2 regions of the Mycobacterium sp. NGS59 genome follow, and region 2 is predicted to be linked to the other one. Evidence: riboswitches for the same ligand, from Rfam matches in the RefSeq annotation. Region 2 holds a riboswitch; the other holds the start of a gene.
The links. A riboswitch is a leader RNA that binds a small molecule or an ion and turns the genes downstream of it on or off. The one in region 2 is predicted to bind magnesium.
Positions count from the first base shown of each region.

Region 1: it holds a riboswitch for magnesium, as region 2 does, so the genes downstream of both, AC5Y46_RS01730 (Rv1535 family protein) here and AC5Y46_RS08070 (PPE family protein) in region 2, are expected to answer to the same signal.

Region 1 is NZ_JCALCN010000001.1:409,267-417,851, forward strand. Features, by position in the region: gene pks2 (sulfolipid-1 biosynthesis phthioceranic/hydroxyphthioceranic acid synthase) at 1-1,280, opposite strand, end outside; gene AC5Y46_RS01715 (AMP-binding protein) at 1,411-3,165, shown strand; gene AC5Y46_RS01720 (carboxymuconolactone decarboxylase family protein) at 3,225-3,800, shown strand; gene AC5Y46_RS01725 (NAD(P)H-dependent flavin oxidoreductase) at 3,978-5,099, shown strand; M-box (ykoK) riboswitch at 5,281-5,449, shown strand; gene AC5Y46_RS01730 (Rv1535 family protein) at 5,708-5,932, shown strand; gene ileS (isoleucine--tRNA ligase) at 6,225-8,585, shown strand, end outside.
Region 2 is NZ_JCALCN010000005.1:47,682-56,266, reverse strand. Features, by position in the region: gene AC5Y46_RS08090 (PPE family protein) at 1-410, opposite strand, end outside; gene AC5Y46_RS08085 (DUF732 domain-containing protein) at 740-1,042, opposite strand; gene AC5Y46_RS08080 (PPE family protein) at 1,091-2,461, opposite strand; gene AC5Y46_RS08075 (PPE family protein) at 2,497-3,660, opposite strand; gene AC5Y46_RS08070 (PPE family protein) at 4,190-5,389, opposite strand; M-box (ykoK) riboswitch at 5,747-5,920, opposite strand; gene AC5Y46_RS08065 (PPE family protein) at 6,074-7,243, opposite strand; gene AC5Y46_RS08060 (PPE family protein) at 7,310-8,581, opposite strand.

The sequences.
Region 1 (8,585 bases), on a different contig from region 2:
GCACGGCGCGGACCTTGTCCCGGCCAGGTGGTAATCCGTTGCGGCACAAAGAGCCCGGTGTCGACGGCGGCGAGCTCGTCGGGCAACCGGGTGAAATTCGCCATCGGCGGTATCACGCCGTGTCGCAGGGACAGAATCGCTTTCACCAGCCCGACCGCTCCGGCGGCTGCCTCGGTGTGGCCGAGGTTGCCCTTCGCCGAGCCCAGCGCACAGCGGTGCCCGGGTGTACCGTAAACCGTTGCCAGACTGCGGAATTCGATGGGGTCACCGACCGGTGTGCCGGTACCGTGCGCCTCGATCAGACCGACGGTGTCGGCGTCCACACCCGCGGCGAGCAAGGCGGCGCGGTAGGCGGCGACTTGTGCGTCCAACGAGGGAGTGGTGATGGTGTCGGTGCGGCCGTCCTGGTTGATCGCCGTACCGCGCACCACGGCCAGGATCCGGTCGCCGTCACGAATCGCGTCGGGCAGCCGCTTCAACGACACGACCGCGCACGCCTCGGAACGGACGAACCCGTCGGCGGCGGCGTCGAACGGTCGGCAACGCCCGGTGGGGGAGAGCATGCCCTGCCCGGAGGCCGAGGCGAACAGCTGTGGTTCCAGCATCACCATGCAACCGCCGGCCAGGGCCAGGTCGCTCTCGTGCTCATGCAGACTGCGGCACGCCAGGTGCAGCGCCACCAGGCTCGACGAGCATGCGGTGTCCACGGTGAGCGACGGGCCGCGCAGGCCCAGTGCGTAGGAGACCCGGCCGGCGGCCATGCTCATCGCGGTGCCGGTGAACCCGTAGGCGTCGCCCAGCGCGCCGGCCGCGTCGGTGACGTGGGCGTAGTCGTCGTGGCACAGGCCGACGAACACGCCGGTCGGCGAGTCGGCTAGGGAATTCGGCGGCAATCCGGCGTGCTCCAACGCTTCCCACGAGGTCTGCATGAGCAGCCGGTGCTGCGGGTCGATCGCGGTCGCCTCACGCTCGCTGATTCCGAAGAAGTCGGGATCGAAGCCGGCGACATCGTCCAGGAAACCGCCCCAGCGCGACACCGACCGATCTGGCATCCCCGGTTCGGGGTCGTAGTAGTCCTCGGCGTCCCAGCGGTCGGCGGGCACCGTGGTGATCAGGTCGTCGCCGCGCAGCAACGCATCCCAGAACTCGTCGGGGGAATCGATGCCGGCGGGCAGCCGACAGGCCATGCCGATGACGGCTACCGGAGTGACCTGCCGGTGGCGCACTGTCCGTACCGCCTTGTCGTCGCGTCTCGCGCCGCCTCGCGCTTGGAAACACATCCTTCCTGTTCAAAGCCGTGTCGCCCGGGAGCAACGCGCCGACGTTTGCGCGGCTGCCGCGGGTCGGGCACGTCCGACTTCGGGCAAAGCGACCGCGGCGGCACGGCGGTGGCAGGTAGTGTTGCCAGCCGTGGTTGGCTCTTCGATCCCTGCCGTGCTGCGCGAACGCGCGAGCCTGAACCCCAACGGCGCCGCGATCACCTACATCGACTACGACCAGGACTGGGAAGGCGGCGAAGAATCGCTGACCTGGGCGAAGTTGTATCGGCGCACGTTGAATGTCGCCGAGGTGCTGAAGAAGTCGGGGGCGCCGGGCGACCGGGCGCTGATCCTGGCGCCGCAGGGACTCGAATACGTCGTCGGCTTCCTCGGGGCGTTGCAGGCCGGTTTCATCGGGGTGCCGCTGTCGGTTCCCTACGGCGGCGCCCACGACGAGCGGACCACGGCGGTGCTCGCCGACACCGCGCCCGCGGTCATCCTCACGACGTCGGCGGCCGTGGCCAACGTCAAGGAGAGCGTCGACCCGCACGTCGGGCAGAACGCGCCGGCGATCGTCGAAGTCGACCTGCTGGATCTGGATTCCCGCCCGCCGTCGTCGCGGCCGGCGCGCAGCACCGGTGACCAGGGAGCGGCGACGTCGTATCTGCAGTACACCTCGGGCTCCACCCGCACACCCGCCGGCGTCACGGTCTCCAACGACAACGTCGCCGCGAACTTCGGCCAGATCATGGCCGACTTCTTCGTCAACGAGGGAGGCGCGCCGCCGGCAGACCTCACCGTCGTGTCGTGGCTGCCGCTCTACCACGACATGGGCTTGCTGCTCGGCGCCATCATGCCGATCCTGGCCGGCAGGCACACCGTGCTGACCAGTCCGGTGGGATTCTTGCAGCGCCCCGCGCGCTGGACGCAGTTGTTGGCCCGCTACGGCAACACGATCTCGGCCGGGCCGAATTTCGCGTTCGACATCGCTGTGCGCAAGACGTCCGACGAGGACCTGGCCGGGCGTGACCTCAGCGGTGTGCACACCATCCTCAACGGCAGCGAGCGGGTGCAGCCCGCCACACTCAAGCGATTCGCCGATCGGTTCGCCCCATTCGGCTTCCCGGCCAAAGCATTACGGCCCGCCTACGGGATGGCCGAAGCGGTGGTGTACATCGCGACCCGCAAGGTGGGCGACCCGCCGGAGATCGTCGAGTTCGACGCCAAGAAGCTGCCCGACGGCCAGGCGGTGCGCGTCGAGAACGGCACCGGCACAGCCTTGGTCAGTTACGGTGCCCCGCAGTCGCTTTCGGTGCGCATCGTCGATGCCGACACCGGCCTGGAGTGCCCGGAAGGAACCGTCGGCGAAATCTGGGTGCACGGTGGCAACATCGCGTCGGGCTATTGGCAGAAGCCCGAAGACAGTGCCCGCACGTTCGGCGCGCAGATCGTCGACCCGTCGCCGGGCACCCCGCAGGGGCCGTGGCTGCGGACCGGAGACTCCGGATTCTTCTCCGACGGTGAACTTTTCATCGTCGGCCGCATCAAGGATCTGTTGATCGTCTACGGCCGCAACCATTCTCCCGACGACATCGAGGCGACGGTCCAGGCCATCAACCCCGGCCGGTGCGCGGCGATCGCGTTTCCGTTCGACGGCACCGAGAAGCTGGTCGCCATCGTCGAGGTCAAGAAGAAGAACGACGAGTCCCATGCCGAACTGAGCGAGCGGCTCGACGGCGTGAAGCGTGATATCAGCGCCGCGATCTTCGACGCGCACGGGCTGAGCGTGGCGGATCTGGTGATGGTGTCGCCGGGGTCGATTCCGATCACCACCAGCGGCAAGATTCGGCGGCAACAATCCGTCGAGCTCTACCGGGAACAGGCCTTCGCCCGGTTGGACGCCTGACCCGTCTGGCTACCATTGCGGAGGATTCGACGGCGTCGTCACCCGGGAGCGCTCACACCATGACCCAAGCCAGCAAACCGGCCCGCATACCGCTGCTGCCCGTCGACGAGGCCAGGGCCGCTGCCGACGAGGCGGGCGTCCCGGACTACATGGCCGAACTCAGCATCTTCCAGACGCTGCTGAACCATCCGCGGCTGGCGCGGGTCTTCAACGACATGCTCGCCACGCTGCTGTGGCACGGTGCCCTGGACCACCGCCTGCGCGAATTGGCGATCATGCGGATCGGCTGGCTCACCGGATGCGACTACGAGTGGACCCAGCACTGGCGGGTCGCCTCGCGGCTGGGGGTGTCGGTCGACGACCTGCTCGGAGTTCGGGATTGGCAGGCCTACGAAGGGTTCGGGCCCAGCGAGCGTGCCGTGCTCGCGGCCACCGACGACATCGTGCGCGACGGTGCGCTGAGCGCGGCCAGCTGGTCGGCTTGTGAAAGCGAATTTGCCGGCGACACAACAATTCTCATCGAGCTGGTGACCGCGATCGGGGCGTGGCGGATGGTGGCTTCGATCTTGCAGAGTCTGCAGGTCCCGCTGGAGGACGGCGTGGCCAGTTGGCCACCCGACGGCGTGGCGCCCTAGCCGCCCGACGGCGTGGCGCCCTAGCCGCCCGACCGCGTGGCGCCCTAGCCGCCCGACGGCGTGGCGCCCTACCCGCCCGCGCCGAGCGTCACGCCAGCGTGACGTTCGGCGTCCGCAGTCACGCTAGCGTGACGCTCGGCGAACGGTCCCGGTCCGCGGCGGCGTAGCTTTGGCGGCATGCGAACCAGGGTCGCCGAGATGCTCGGCGTTGAGTTTCCGATCTGCGCGTTCAGCCACTGCCGGGACGTGGTCGCCGCGGTGACCAATGCGGGGGGATTCGGGGTCCTCGGCGCCACCGCGCATAGCCCGAAACGCCTCGACAGTGAGCTGACCTGGATCGAGGAGCAGACCGGCGGCAAGCCCTACGGGGTGGATCTGCTGTTGCCGCCAAAATACGTCGGCGCCGACACCGGCGGTATCAACGCACGCCAGGCCCAGGACCTACTCCCCGAGGAGCACCGCGCGTTCGTCGACGAGTTGCTGACCCGCTACGGGGTAGGGCAGCACGCCGATACCGAAGAGGCGATCCGGGGCGGACTCAACATCTCGCCACGAGGCTACGAACCGCTGCTGGAGGTGGCGTTCGCCCACGACATCCGGTTGATCGCCAGCGCGCTCGGACCTCCGCCGCACGACCTGGTCGAGCGGGCTCACAGCCATGACGTGCTGGTCGCCGCCCTGGCCGGAACCACCGAACATGCCCGCCGGCACGCCGCAGCCGGTGTAGACCTGATCGTCGCGCAGGGCACCGAGGCGGGCGGTCACACCGGTGACGTGGCCACCATGGTGCTGGTGCCCGAAGTGGTCGATGCGGTGGCGCCGACGCCGGTACTGGCCGCCGGCGGGATCGCCCGAGGGCGCCAGATCGCTGCGGCGCTGGCCCTGGGCGCCGAAGGGGTGTGGTGCGGATCGGTGTGGCTGACCACCGAGGAGGCCGAGACCGCGCCGGTGGTCAAGGACAAGTTTCTGGCGGCGAGCTCGTCGGACACGGTGCGTTCCCGGTCGTTGACCGGGAAGCCGGCGCGGATGCTGCGCACCTCGTGGACCGACGAATGGGAGCGCCCCGACACCCCCGACCCGCTGGGTATGCCGCTGCAGACCGCGCTGGTCACCGACTCGCAGGTGCGGATCAACCAGGCCGCGGCTCATCCCGGCGCGAAGGCCCGGGAGCTGGCCACCTACTTCGTCGGCCAGGTGGTCGGCTCGCTGGACCGGGTGCGGCCGACGCGGGCGGTGGTGCTGGACATGGTCGAGGAGTACATCGACACCATCGGCCGGTTGGACGGTTTGACCGATTGACCCGTGCCGTCGTCGAGCGTGCAGCCACTGCGAAAAACCTTGCGAATTTTCGCAGTAGCAACACGCTCGGCGAAAAGAGTGTGATCGTGCCCACATCTGCACGTAGCACTGCATGAAAGATTGCGACACGGACGGTGGGGCGCGTTGACCGGGCGGGCCGAGTGGTGCATGATCGGTCGGGCAAGCACCTCGTTAGGTGAGGCGGCTACACGAACATAGGCCACTGACCCCGAACGTCGAAAGACGCCCCGGGTCAGGACAGCTCTTCCCGGCTTAAGGGTTGAGCCCAGGTGGCTTCCGGTTATCGGACACGTCGGGTAGTGCCAAAGCTCTGACGAGAGGGGTGCGGTTTTCCGGCATTTGCCGGATTCTGTTCTCCTTTGTGTGCACACTGACAACAGTGTTTGTCGTGACCGAGAGGAGGTGAGGGACGCATGAGTTCCAGTGGCAGTCCGGGTCGATATCCGGGCGTGATTTCGTCCCTGACCGATCTTCGGTGCGGCGTTCTCGGCTGAGACGCCACTAGATCGGAGCCGTTGCGGGACGGGATCTACCAAGAATTCCTTGAGGTCCACCTGTAATCGTTGGCTATCCGCTAGGAGGCGATCATGACCAGCGCTCTGTATGACGAAGTTGTAACCATCCCCGCTGCCCCTCGGCTGCACGTGGTGCGCGACGTACCCGCTGCCCCGGCGCCCAAGAAGGCGGCAAGCCGGATCGGCGCAGCCGGCAGCGACCCGCTGGTCGACGGCGCCGCCCGCCTGCTCAGCGTTCCGCTGCGGCACATGTACGCCGCGCTGTGGCGCATCGGCGTTCTCGAGGTGCAGGCGTAACGCATGGACAGCGAGCAACTCTGGACTCCGAGGGGCTAGCCGACTGCGGGTGCGTCCTGCGGTGAGCTAGCTCCTCGGAGTCCATTAGAATTTCTTGTTGGCGTCGATCCGGCCATCACCGGGGAGCTTTCGGAAGAACAGCCAGTGCGGCCCAGTAGAACCGAACGGGTAGGCCCGTCACAGCCTTTCGAGCGGTCACGCGTGAGCGTGGCAAGCGGGGTGGTACCGCGGCGCTTGCGCATCCGCGCATCGTCGTCCCCGGCCTGAAGGTGGCTACAGGGAGACGACGCACGTGACCGACCAGGCTTACCCGAAGCTGGCCAGCGGGGCGCCCGATTTTCCGGCACTCGAACTCGAGGTGCTCGACTACTGGTTCCGCGACGACACCTTTCGCGCCAGCATCGCCAACCGGGACGGTGCAACCGAATACGTCTTCTACGACGGTCCGCCGTTCGCCAACGGGCTGCCGCACTACGGGCATCTGCTGACCGGCTACGTCAAGGACATCGTGCCGCGCTACCGCACCATGCGCGGGGACAAGGTGGAGCGCCGATTCGGTTGGGACACCCACGGTTTGCCCGCGGAACTGGAGGTCGAGCGGCAGCTGGGTATCACCGACAAGTCGCAGATCGACTCGATGGGCATCGCCGCGTTCAACGACGCGTGCCGCGCCTCGGTGTTGCGTTACACCGACGAATGGCAGCAGTACGTCACCCGTCAGGCCCGCTGGGTCGACTTCGACAATGACTACAAGACACTGGATCTGTCCTATATGGAGTCGGTGATCTGGGCGTTCAAACAACTGTGGGACAAGGGCCTGGCCTATGAGGGCTACCGGGTGTTGCCGTACTGCTGGCGCGACGAAACACCTTTGTCCAACCACGAACTGCGGATGGACGACGACGTCTACCAGAGCCGCCAGGACCCCGCCCTGACGGTGGGATTCAAGGTGACGGGCGGTCCGCTGGATGGCGCGTATCTGCTGATCTGGACGACGACCCCGTGGACGCTGCCGTCGAACCTCGCCGTCGCGGTCAATCCCGACGTGAGCTATGTGCAGGTGCAGGCCGGCGACCGGCGTTTCGTGCTGGCCGAGGCGCGGCTGGCCGCGTACGCGCGCGAGTTGGGGGAGGAGCCCGAGGTGCTGGGGACGTACCCCGGCGCTGAGTTGCTGGGCATCCGCTACCTGCCGCCGTTCCCTTATTTCACCGACTCGCACAACGCTTTTCAGGTCCTGTCCGCCGACTTCGTCACCACCGAGGACGGCACCGGCCTGGTGCACATGGCGCCGGCCTACGGCGAGGACGACATGGCGACGACCGACCCCGTCGGCATCGTGCCCGTCACCCCCGTCGACGCCAAGGGCCGCTTCGACGCCACCGTCCCGGATTACCAGGGACAGCACGTCTTCGAAGCCAACCCACAGATCATCCGCGACCTGAAGGCCGGCGGCGGACCCGCCGCCGAGAACGGTGCGGTGCTGCTGCGCCACGAGACCTACGAGCACCCGTACCCACACTGCTGGCGCTGCCGAAACCCGTTGATCTACCGGGCGGTGTCGTCGTGGTTCGTGCGGGTCACCCAGTTCCGCGACCGCATGGTCGAGCTCAACCAGCAGATCACCTGGTATCCCGAGCACGTCAAGGACGGCCAGTTCGGCAAGTGGCTGCAGGGTGCCCGGGACTGGTCGATCTCGCGAAACCGCTACTGGGGCACGCCGATTCCGGTGTGGAAGTCCGATGATCCCGCTTATCCGAGAATCGATGTCTACGGCAGCCTCGACGAGCTGGAGCGTGACTTCGGGGTGCGTCCGGACAACCTGCACCGGCCTTACATCGACGAACTCACCCGGCCCAACCCCGACGACCCGACGGGCAACAGCACGATGCGCCGGATCGCGGACGTACTCGACGTGTGGTTCGACTCGGGCTCGATGCCATATGCCCAGGTGCACTACCCGTTCGAGAACCAGGAGTGGTTCTTGGGCGGGGCGGCGGGAGAGGGGGAAGCCCACTATCCGGGCGACTTCATCGTCGAGTACATCGGCCAGACCCGCGGCTGGTTCTACACCCTGCACGTGCTGGCCACCGCGCTGTTCGACCGGCCGTCGTTCAAAACCTGTGTGGCACACGGGATCGTGCTGGGCTCCGACGGCCAGAAGATGAGCAAGTCGCTGCGCAACTACCCAGATGTCACCGAGGTGTTCGACCGCGACGGCTCCGATGCTATGCGCTGGTTTTTGATGGCGTCGCCGATCTTGCGGGGCGGCAACCTGATCGTCACCGAGCAGGGCATCCGCGACGGGGTGCGGCAGGTGCTGCTGCCGTTCTGGAACGCCTACAGCTTTTTGGCGCTCTATGCGCCGAAAGTCGGTACCTGGCGCACCGATTCGACGAATGTGCTGGACCGTTACATCCTGGCCAAGCTGGCGGTGCTGCGCGACGACCTGACCGACGCGCTGGATGTCTGCGACATCTCCGGGGCCTGCGAACAGCTACGCCAGTTCACCGAGGCGTTGACGAATTGGTATGTGCGACGGTCACGTTCGCGGTTCTGGGTGGAGGACGCCGACGCGATCGACACCCTGCACACCGGGCTGGAGGTCACCGCGCGGCTGGCCGCGCCACTGCTGCCGTTGGTGACCGAGATGATC
Region 2 (8,585 bases):
TCGGTGGCGGCGATCGCGGCGGTGTTCTGCCCGAGGATGTTGGTGGCGATCAACGTCATCAGCAGCGCGCGGTTGGCCTCGATGACGGGCGGGGGCACGGTCGCCGCGAACGCGGCCTCGTATGCGCCCGCGGCGAGTTTGGCCTGGGCGCCCGTGTGCTCCGCTTGCGTCGCTGTCGCAGTCATCCACGCGATATACGGCGCGGCCGCCGTCGCCATCGACATAGCTGCCGGCCCGTGCCACGAGCCGACGGCCAACCCGTCGACCGTCGAGCTGTAGGCCGCTGCGCTGGAGTGCAACTCGGCCGCCAATGCGTCCCACGCGGCGGCCGCAGCCAGCATCGGTCCGGATCCTGCCCCCAGATACATTCGTCCAGAGTTGATTTCTGGCGGCAGCGCCCCGAAGTCCATCTATTCCCCTCCGGTCCCTCTGTGCCAGCCATCGTAATCACGGGTTTGCCACTGCGCCGGGGGGCTTGCCGAACTCATACGAAACTCACCAGCTATCCCAATAGCGCTCCGCATGATTCCACGCCTGAAGCAGCAACCGCATGGCCCGGGAGGCATCGAATATCCTCGGTACAACGGCAATTGCCGACCGTATATAGCGGGCAATTCCGGCCGGCGATTCGACGCGTGCGGTTCCTTTTCCGAGTTAATTCGGCGAAGAAATATCCATTGACGCCAGCAAAGCCGCGCCGGGTCTCTTACAGATAGATGTGGGAAATGCCGATTACCGGTCAGCTGCGGACGAGCTGTTGTGGGCAATAGTATCTGGCCGAAATGACGGCGAACTCGGCCGCAGCGTCCAGACTGAAGCCCGGGTTGCGCTTTTTGACGTCATGTACCAGCTCGAAGCCCGACTCCCCGTTGTTCAAGCAGGTGCACACCGCTTGGGCGGACCCGATCACCTGTCCGGGATTGCTGTAGCCGATGTCGGCGTCACGCAACGCGCCCAGGAAGCCCGCGTCGTCGCCTGGATCGCCGTATGCCGGTGCAGCAAGGCCGATCATGAGGCATGCCAGCACCGGCGCCATCACCATTCGCGACACGAGTTCTCCTCTTCGTCAGCCTGACCGGGCGTTCGGCGGTCAGAGTTTGGCTCTGTCACCATTCGTCAGATGCACGGCATGGATGCCGGGCATTTTCGCCAGATGTTCCAGAAGGCTGTCCAGACCCTCCTTGTCCACGGTGTGGTGCTGGACGCTGTCCGGACGCTCGGAGATCCGCGCAACCATGCGCCTGAGCATCTCCGGCGATTTCAGATCGTCTGTGACCGGCTTGAGGCGACTGCGCGCACTCGTCGCCGGACGCAAAGCGCCGGCGCCCCAGGCGCTTCCGGCCATACCCGCCGCCGACATCGAACTCAACAAGGTGCCCTGCCCGAGTTCGGCGGCCGGCACAGCTTGCGGTCCGGCGGCAGACAGAGCCGCGGCAACCGTTCTGATGGCCGGGGTGTTGGCGGTCCAACTGGGCGGCACCGTCAGCGCTCCCACCAGGGTGCCGCGTCCGAAATTGGCTGTAGCGCTAGGAGATATGCCGCCGGTGAGCCAGCCGCGACCCCAGTGCGGCGTCAAGCCGCCGCCCAGCGCGTCCTTGGGCAGTTCGCCGAGTGCGGACGCCGACTTCGGGCCGAATTTGAGGAACTGCGATGCCGGAAAGTTGGCCAGCAACCCCACGTTGTTGAACTGGGTGCTGAAACTCAGCGGAACCTTCACCGCGGAGTACAGCGTCGTGAAAGTCGATGCGCCACTTGACCCGAAGAGGCCGTTGAGCAGTCCGGTGACCGTGGTGGTGTAGTCGGTGCTGAGGTCGGCCAGCACTTCCAGGATCCCCGATACCGGATTACCGGCCGACAGGATCGTTTGCGCGGCCGTGCCTGCCGAGGTACCCGCGGCCCGCCCGGTCGCCGCGGCCTGGTTCGCCAGCCCCGACGCGTCGACTATCTGCGGTGGCTCGACGAACGGGGTCACTTCGCTCGCTGTCGCGGACGAGGCCGCATAGCCGTCCATCGCGACGGCGTCCTGTGCCCACATGTCGCCGTACTGCGCCTCGGCCGCGGCGATCGCCGCGGTGTTCTGCCCGAATATGTTCGTCGCCACCAGCGAGGCGAGTTGACTGCGGTTGGCGGTGATCTCGGCCGGCGGCACGTGTCCGGCGAAGGCCGTCTCGTAGGCGGCGACGGCGGCGTTGGCCTGGCGCGCGGCCTGGGCGGCCTGGGCGGCGGTGCCGCTCATCCAGGTCACATACGGTGTCGCCGCGGCGGCCATGGCCACCGACGACGGGCCCACCCAGGGACCGCTGGTCAGATTCGCGATCACCGCCGCATACGACGCGGCGGTGGCCTGCAGGTCGGCGGCCAGGCCGTCCCAGGCGGCCGCGGCGGCGAGCAGGGGTCCCGATCCCGGCCCGGTGTACATGCGGCCCGAATTGACCTCCGGCGGAAACGCTGCGTAGAACATCCCCGGTCACCCCCTGCCTGGAAGCTGCATCGAAATCAGTCCTCGAGCGGCGGGAGCACGAAGATCATGGCTGCCGCCGGGTCGGCCTCCGCGATGACACCGTCCAGCGACGTCGCCACGGCAGCACTGCCGCCGCGCGAGCCGCTGATCGCAGCCGCGAGCCCGCGCCCGGCAAGGCTGGACAGGGCCATCTGTCCGAACACGCCGGCCTCCGCGGCCGGCGCGGCGGCGGGTACTGCGGTCAAGGTGCTGGACAGTGCTGCGGTAACGGCTCTCATCGCCGGTGCCGCCGTCGTCCAGCCCTGGGGCACCGACATGCCGCCCACCAGGGCCGCGCGGCCCATGGTGGCCGCGGCCGGGCTTGCTGCCGACGACAGATGCGGACTGATCGACTCTGCGATCGGTGCCAGTGCGCCGGTGACTGGTTGTGCCGGTGCGAAGAAGGATTGCAGTCCCTGCACGTTCTGCGCGGAGGCGTAGAGCTGACCGAATGACAAGAACGGGCCACCCGGAATGGAAGTCCAGCCCTGCAGCGAGAACGGGCCGGTGAGGGTCCCCATGATGGTGTTCCAGTTCGCCAGATCGTCACCGAGCGCCGCGGGCAGCGACACCGCGGCCGCGGAGTTACCGGTGATCTGAGCGGTCGTCGCCGCCTGCGCCGCGGTGCCCGACGCGTTGGTGGTTTGCGGCGGCTCGGTGAACGGTGTCAATTGGCTGGCGGCAACCGACGTGGCGGCGTAGTCGTACATGGCCATGGCGTCCTGGGCCCACATCTGCAGATAGTGGGCTTCGGTCGCGGCGATGGCGGGGGTGTTCTGTCCGAAGATATTGGTGGCGATCAGAACCGACAGCTGCGCGCGGTTGGCGGCGATCACCGGGGGCGGAACGGTTGCCACAAAAGCGGTTTCGTATGCCGAGGCGGCGGCGTTGGCTTGTGCGGACGCCTCCCCGGCGCGGACGGCGGTGGCGTGGATCCATGACACGAAGGGTCCGGCCGCGGCGGCCATCGCCATCGCCGTCGGGCCCTGCCACGACCCGACGACCAATCCGTCGATCACCGATGCGTAATTGACTGCGGTGGTGTGCAATTCGGCACCCAGCTCGTCCCAGGCCAGTGCCGCTGCCAGCATCGGACCGGCGCCGGGACCGGTGTACATGCGCCCGGAGTTGATCTCGGGCGGCAGCGCTCCGTAGTCCATGCGTAGCACCCCCGTATGTCTTGCCGGCTGTGTTCGTGTCGGTGCGCTGCAGCGTCGCCGCGCCGGTAAGGGTTCGACCCCGTGAAATTCGCTTCAGGCTTGGGCCTGGCAAAAGATATGCTCACGGAGAGTTATTTTCGCGGCGTTCCGCTGACGTAATCGCGAGGTAAACGAGGGATCTCCGCGCCGCCTGACTGGTTGTGAACTCACCGCAACGTTTGTTAACCGGCAAATACAAAGTCTGCGACGGAACCAATTTTTACCGGGATAAATGCACCGAATGTGTGCACGGAAATCAAGAAACGTCGACGACCACGAAAATCCGTTTAGACGAGATCGGTTCGAGCGTCGTGCTCTGCATTCGGCGTCAACGCCGCCGATCACATCAAGGCAGTCGTGATCGCTCGGTTTCACCGGTGAAGTGATGGTGGTCACTGCCCTGACGCGCCGGCACGCCGAAGGCAACGACAACGGCAAACCACCGTTTGCTGGGAAGGGCGCTACGGGTCGAGGTAGCGCCCGCGCCGCGTCATCCCGCAGCCGGCGAGCGGGCCACCACGGTGGGCCGGAACCCGTACTGTGGGACGGCCCGACCGAAGGACTGGCCCGCGACGTTGCCCAGCGGAACCCCGGGCATACCTGGGGTGCCTGCCGGCGGTGGGGCGATCATGGGCGTCCCCCCGAGAGCCGAATGCAGCGGGCCGGCCACCGGAGCGGTCGCGGTCCACCCTGGCGGCACCGAGAGCCTGCCTATGCTGCCGGCATTGCCGGCCGCCGCCGTGGCCATCGGGCTGATCCCGCGTACGGATTCGAGCGATGCAGTCTCACCGACCGCCGCAGGAAAGACGTCCGCGGCGGTGCCGGCCACGTCGGACATCGCCGAGGCACCGAACAAGCTCGACAGGGTCCCGACGGTGGAGCCCGGCGTGAAAATGCCCGTCGACGTGATCGTGTTCCAGATGTTGGCGTTGGGACCCCACACCTCCAGAAGGTCGCCCCAGCTCGAGGACCCGGTTCCGGTCAGCAGCGTGTTCGCGACGTCCGACAAGCCCGCACCGCCGTCGGCGCCGGACAGTCCCTGCAGTGCGCCCGGTACGGCAGACATCAGCTGTGAGAGCGTGCTGTGCGCTGAGACGGCTGACCCGCCGACCGCTTGGTCGACCGCCGCGGCCTGCGCCGCGAGTCCGCTGGCGCTGGTGGCCTGCTGGGGTTCGACGAACGGGCTCAGCTCGGTGGCTGCCGCCGCCGAGGCTGCGTAGCCGTACATCGCGGCGGCATCCTGCGCCCACATCTCGAGGTAGAGGGCTTCGGTCGCGGCGATCGCGGGAGTGTTCTGACCGATGACGTTCGTGGCGATCAGTGCCGCCAGCTGAGCCCGGTTGGCCGCGATCAGCGGTGGGGGCACGGTGGCGGCGAATGCTGCTTCGTAGGCCGCCATCGCGGCTTCGGCTTGCGCGGCGGTCTGCTCGGCCTGCGCCGCGGCGGAGCTCAACCAGGCCACGTACGGCATTGCCGCGGCGGCCATCGATGCCGATGCCGGGCCGAACCATTCTTCCCCGGTCAGCGCGGACAGCACCGCGTCATAGGCCAGCGCGGTGGCACGCAGCTCAGCAGCCAACCCGTTCCACGCCGACGCAGCAGCCAGCATCGGCGCCGACCCGGCCCCGGCATACATGCGCGCGGAATTCACTTCGGGCGGCAACGCGGCAAAATCCAGTGCGGCGGTCATCGGTGCCTCCTCGGCCGGTCGAGGGACGCCCGGGCGCGGTGACGGCACCGGGCGACCCGAGATGTCGATTAACGGGGCCGACTCGGGTCGCCGAAATAGCAATTCTGCGGTTATTTCCGCGCGCACCAATTAAGCGCATCGCAAAGACGGCGAGCGCTCGTCGCGTTTATCGGAAACAGCGATCAGATTGCGAAAACAATGCCCGGGTCGGATCGAAACGAAATGGTCTTCGATCTCGGATAGGGACTATCGTCGGGACTCACTCCGCTCTCACCTCCTCTGGGTCGTGGCATGCGGGGATGCCGGGCGCACGACACGCAGGGATGAGGTCCGGCGGGCAGACGAGCCCAGCCGGACCAAGCACCCCTCTCGACAGAGCTTTGGCACCACACGGCGTATCCAGCGGAAACGCTGGAAGCCACTTGGGCTCAACCCTTAAGCCGGGAAGAGCTGTCCTGACCCTGGGCGTCTTTCGACGTTCGAGGTCAGTGGCCTGTGTCCGTGCAGACGCCTCACCTAGCGAGGTGCATGCGAAAGCCATAGTGGCACTCCAAGCGCGTCGAGTCAACTCAAAACTCCGGGCATTGTGCAATTCGGCTGAGGAATTCCATACCCCGCCCGAATATGGCTTACGGGTACCCGAATATGCCGGGACTCGGGATGCCGTCGTCGGCGAAAAAATCGTTATCCGGCGGCCGGTGGACGCGGCATTATCGTCAGCTTCGCGCCGTAGCGGGGTCCGTTGCCGTAGTGGCGTGCGTAGGGACTGGCTACCGGCATGCCCGGCATGCCGGGGACGCCGGTTGCGGCCGCGGCAGCCGTGCCGGACGGGCCGGGCACTGACCCGATGCCGCTGCGATTGCCGGCCTCGACGGCCGAAGTCCAACTCGGTGGCACCGACAGCCGCCCGACCAACGACGCCTGGTTGGCTCCGGCCGCGACGCTGCCCGTAGCCGATCGGGCGACCGTCGCGCTCGACCAGGTCGCGTTGCCGGCATCGGGACCCGCCGGCGGGATCGAGTTGGCCGCCTCTTGGGCCAGTGTCACCGCGTTGACGTCTGCTATCGCGTCGGTGACCACGGGCACGAGCAGAGCCGGCGCCGGGTAGCCGGCTGAGAAGATCCCGTTGAACAGAGTGGAGTTGAGGAAGATCCCGTAGGGATTCCCATCGTTGCCGTCCAGGAAGTTCAGGACGTCGACGAGTAGGCCCGACTGGGGAAGGATGTCCAGGGGTGCGGCCGGCGCGGCGAGTTCCTGCAGCAGTTGGCCAACGGGATCGTTCGCCGCGGCTCGGGCCACCGCGACGGCCTGGTCGGCCGGTCCCGACGGGCTGGTGGTCTCGTCGGGTGCGCCGAACGGTGTGAGCACGGCAGCGGCTGCGGCGCTGGCGGCGTAGCCGTACATCGCCGTGGCGTCCTGTGCCCACATCTCGGCGTATTCCGCCTCGGTGGCCGCGATCGCCGGCGCGTTGATGCCCAGAAAGTTGGTGGCGACCAGTGCGATCAGGCGCGCCCGGTTGGCCGCCACGACGCCCGGTGGCACCGTCAAGGCGAATGCCGTCTCGAACGCGGCCGCTGCCGCCGCGGCCTGACTGGCCGTCTGCGCGGCCCGCCACCCGGTCACGCTCATCCAGGTCAGATAGGGCGCGACCGCGGCCGCCATCGTCGCGGCAGTCGGGCCCAGCCAGCCTTCGCTGATCAAGCCCGAGACCACCGACTCGTATGCTGTTGCGCTGGAATGCAGTTCGGCGGCAATCGCGTCCCAGGCCTGCATCGCGGCCAGCATCGGCGCCGAGCCGGGCCCGGTGTACATACGTAGAGAGTTGACTTCAGGTGGGAGTGCTCCGAAATCCAATACCGGCACCTCCTTCGACCAACCGTTGGACGACTGTCGGTCCAACTTCGCGGTTGCTCCCTCCTGTCATCCAGCAGCCGGCGGGCGCCCCATGATCGTCGGCCGGAATCCGTACCGCGGCGGATTACCGAAGTTGTTGCCGTACATGCCCCCGATCGGCACACCGGGTACTCCGGGCATGCCCGCCGCGGCCTCGGGAGCGACCGCATTGCTCGTCCAGCCCCCGCCCGGGTCGGCGGTGCCGGCGTAATTGGCCACGGCGGTCGCGGCCGTCCAGGTTTGCGGAACGGACAAACGACCCACCACTGCCGACTGATTGGTCGCCGCCGTCACCCCGGCGCCGGTGGTCATCGACACCGTCGCGGCGTCGGTCAACGGCGGAAGGCTGATGGGGTTGCCAGGAGCATCCGCGGGAATCGGCAGCGCGTTTCCCGCACCCGACCCCATCCCCGGCACCTCCGCACCTTCTTGCGCACCGAGCGCTACCGCGTTGATATCGGCCAACCCGGCGAACACCGCGGGAGCGACGATGGCGGGGCTGATGTAGCCGGCCGACACGAACCCGTTCACCAGGCTGGAGTTCAGGAAGATCCCGTACGGGTTCCCGTCGTTGCCGTCCAGGAAGTTCAGGATGTCGGCCAGCAGATCGGCGCCCGGGAAAGGCTCGGCCGTCGCGGCAGCGGGTGCCGAAAAGCTTTGCAGCGCAGCCGGAACCGACGACATCAGCTGCGGTAGCTCCGATTGCGTCAGAGAAGCCGCGTCGCTACCGGCGGCCGCCGTGACCGCCGACGCCTGGTTGGCCAGGCCGGCCACGTCGGCGACCGGCGCCGGCTGGGCGAACGGGCTCAGGGTCGCGGCCGAGGCGGAGTTGACGGCATAGCCATACATCGCCGCAGCATCCTGGGCCCACATCTCGCCGTAGGCGGCCTCGGTCGCCGCGATCGCGGAGGTGTTCTGCCCGATCAAGTTGGTCGCGACCAGCAGCTGTAGCTGCGCGCGGTTGGCCGCGACCTCGGCGGGCGGCACCGTCATGGCGTAGGCGGCTTCGTAGGCCCCCGCGGCCGCCGCCGCCTGCGTGGCGGCCTCCTCGGCCTGCGTTCCGGTGCTGAGCATCCACGCCATATACGGTGTGGCCGCGGCCAGCATCGCCTCCGACGCCGGCCCGAGCCAGCCGTCACCGGTGAGCACCGACAGCACCGTGTCGTACGCGGCGGCCGTCGCATGCAGTTCGGCGGCGAGCTGATCCCAGGCCGCCGCGGCCCCGAGCATCGGCGCCGAGCCCGGCCCGCAGTACATGCGCAGTGAGTTGACTTCCGGTGGTAATGCTGCGAAATCCATTGCC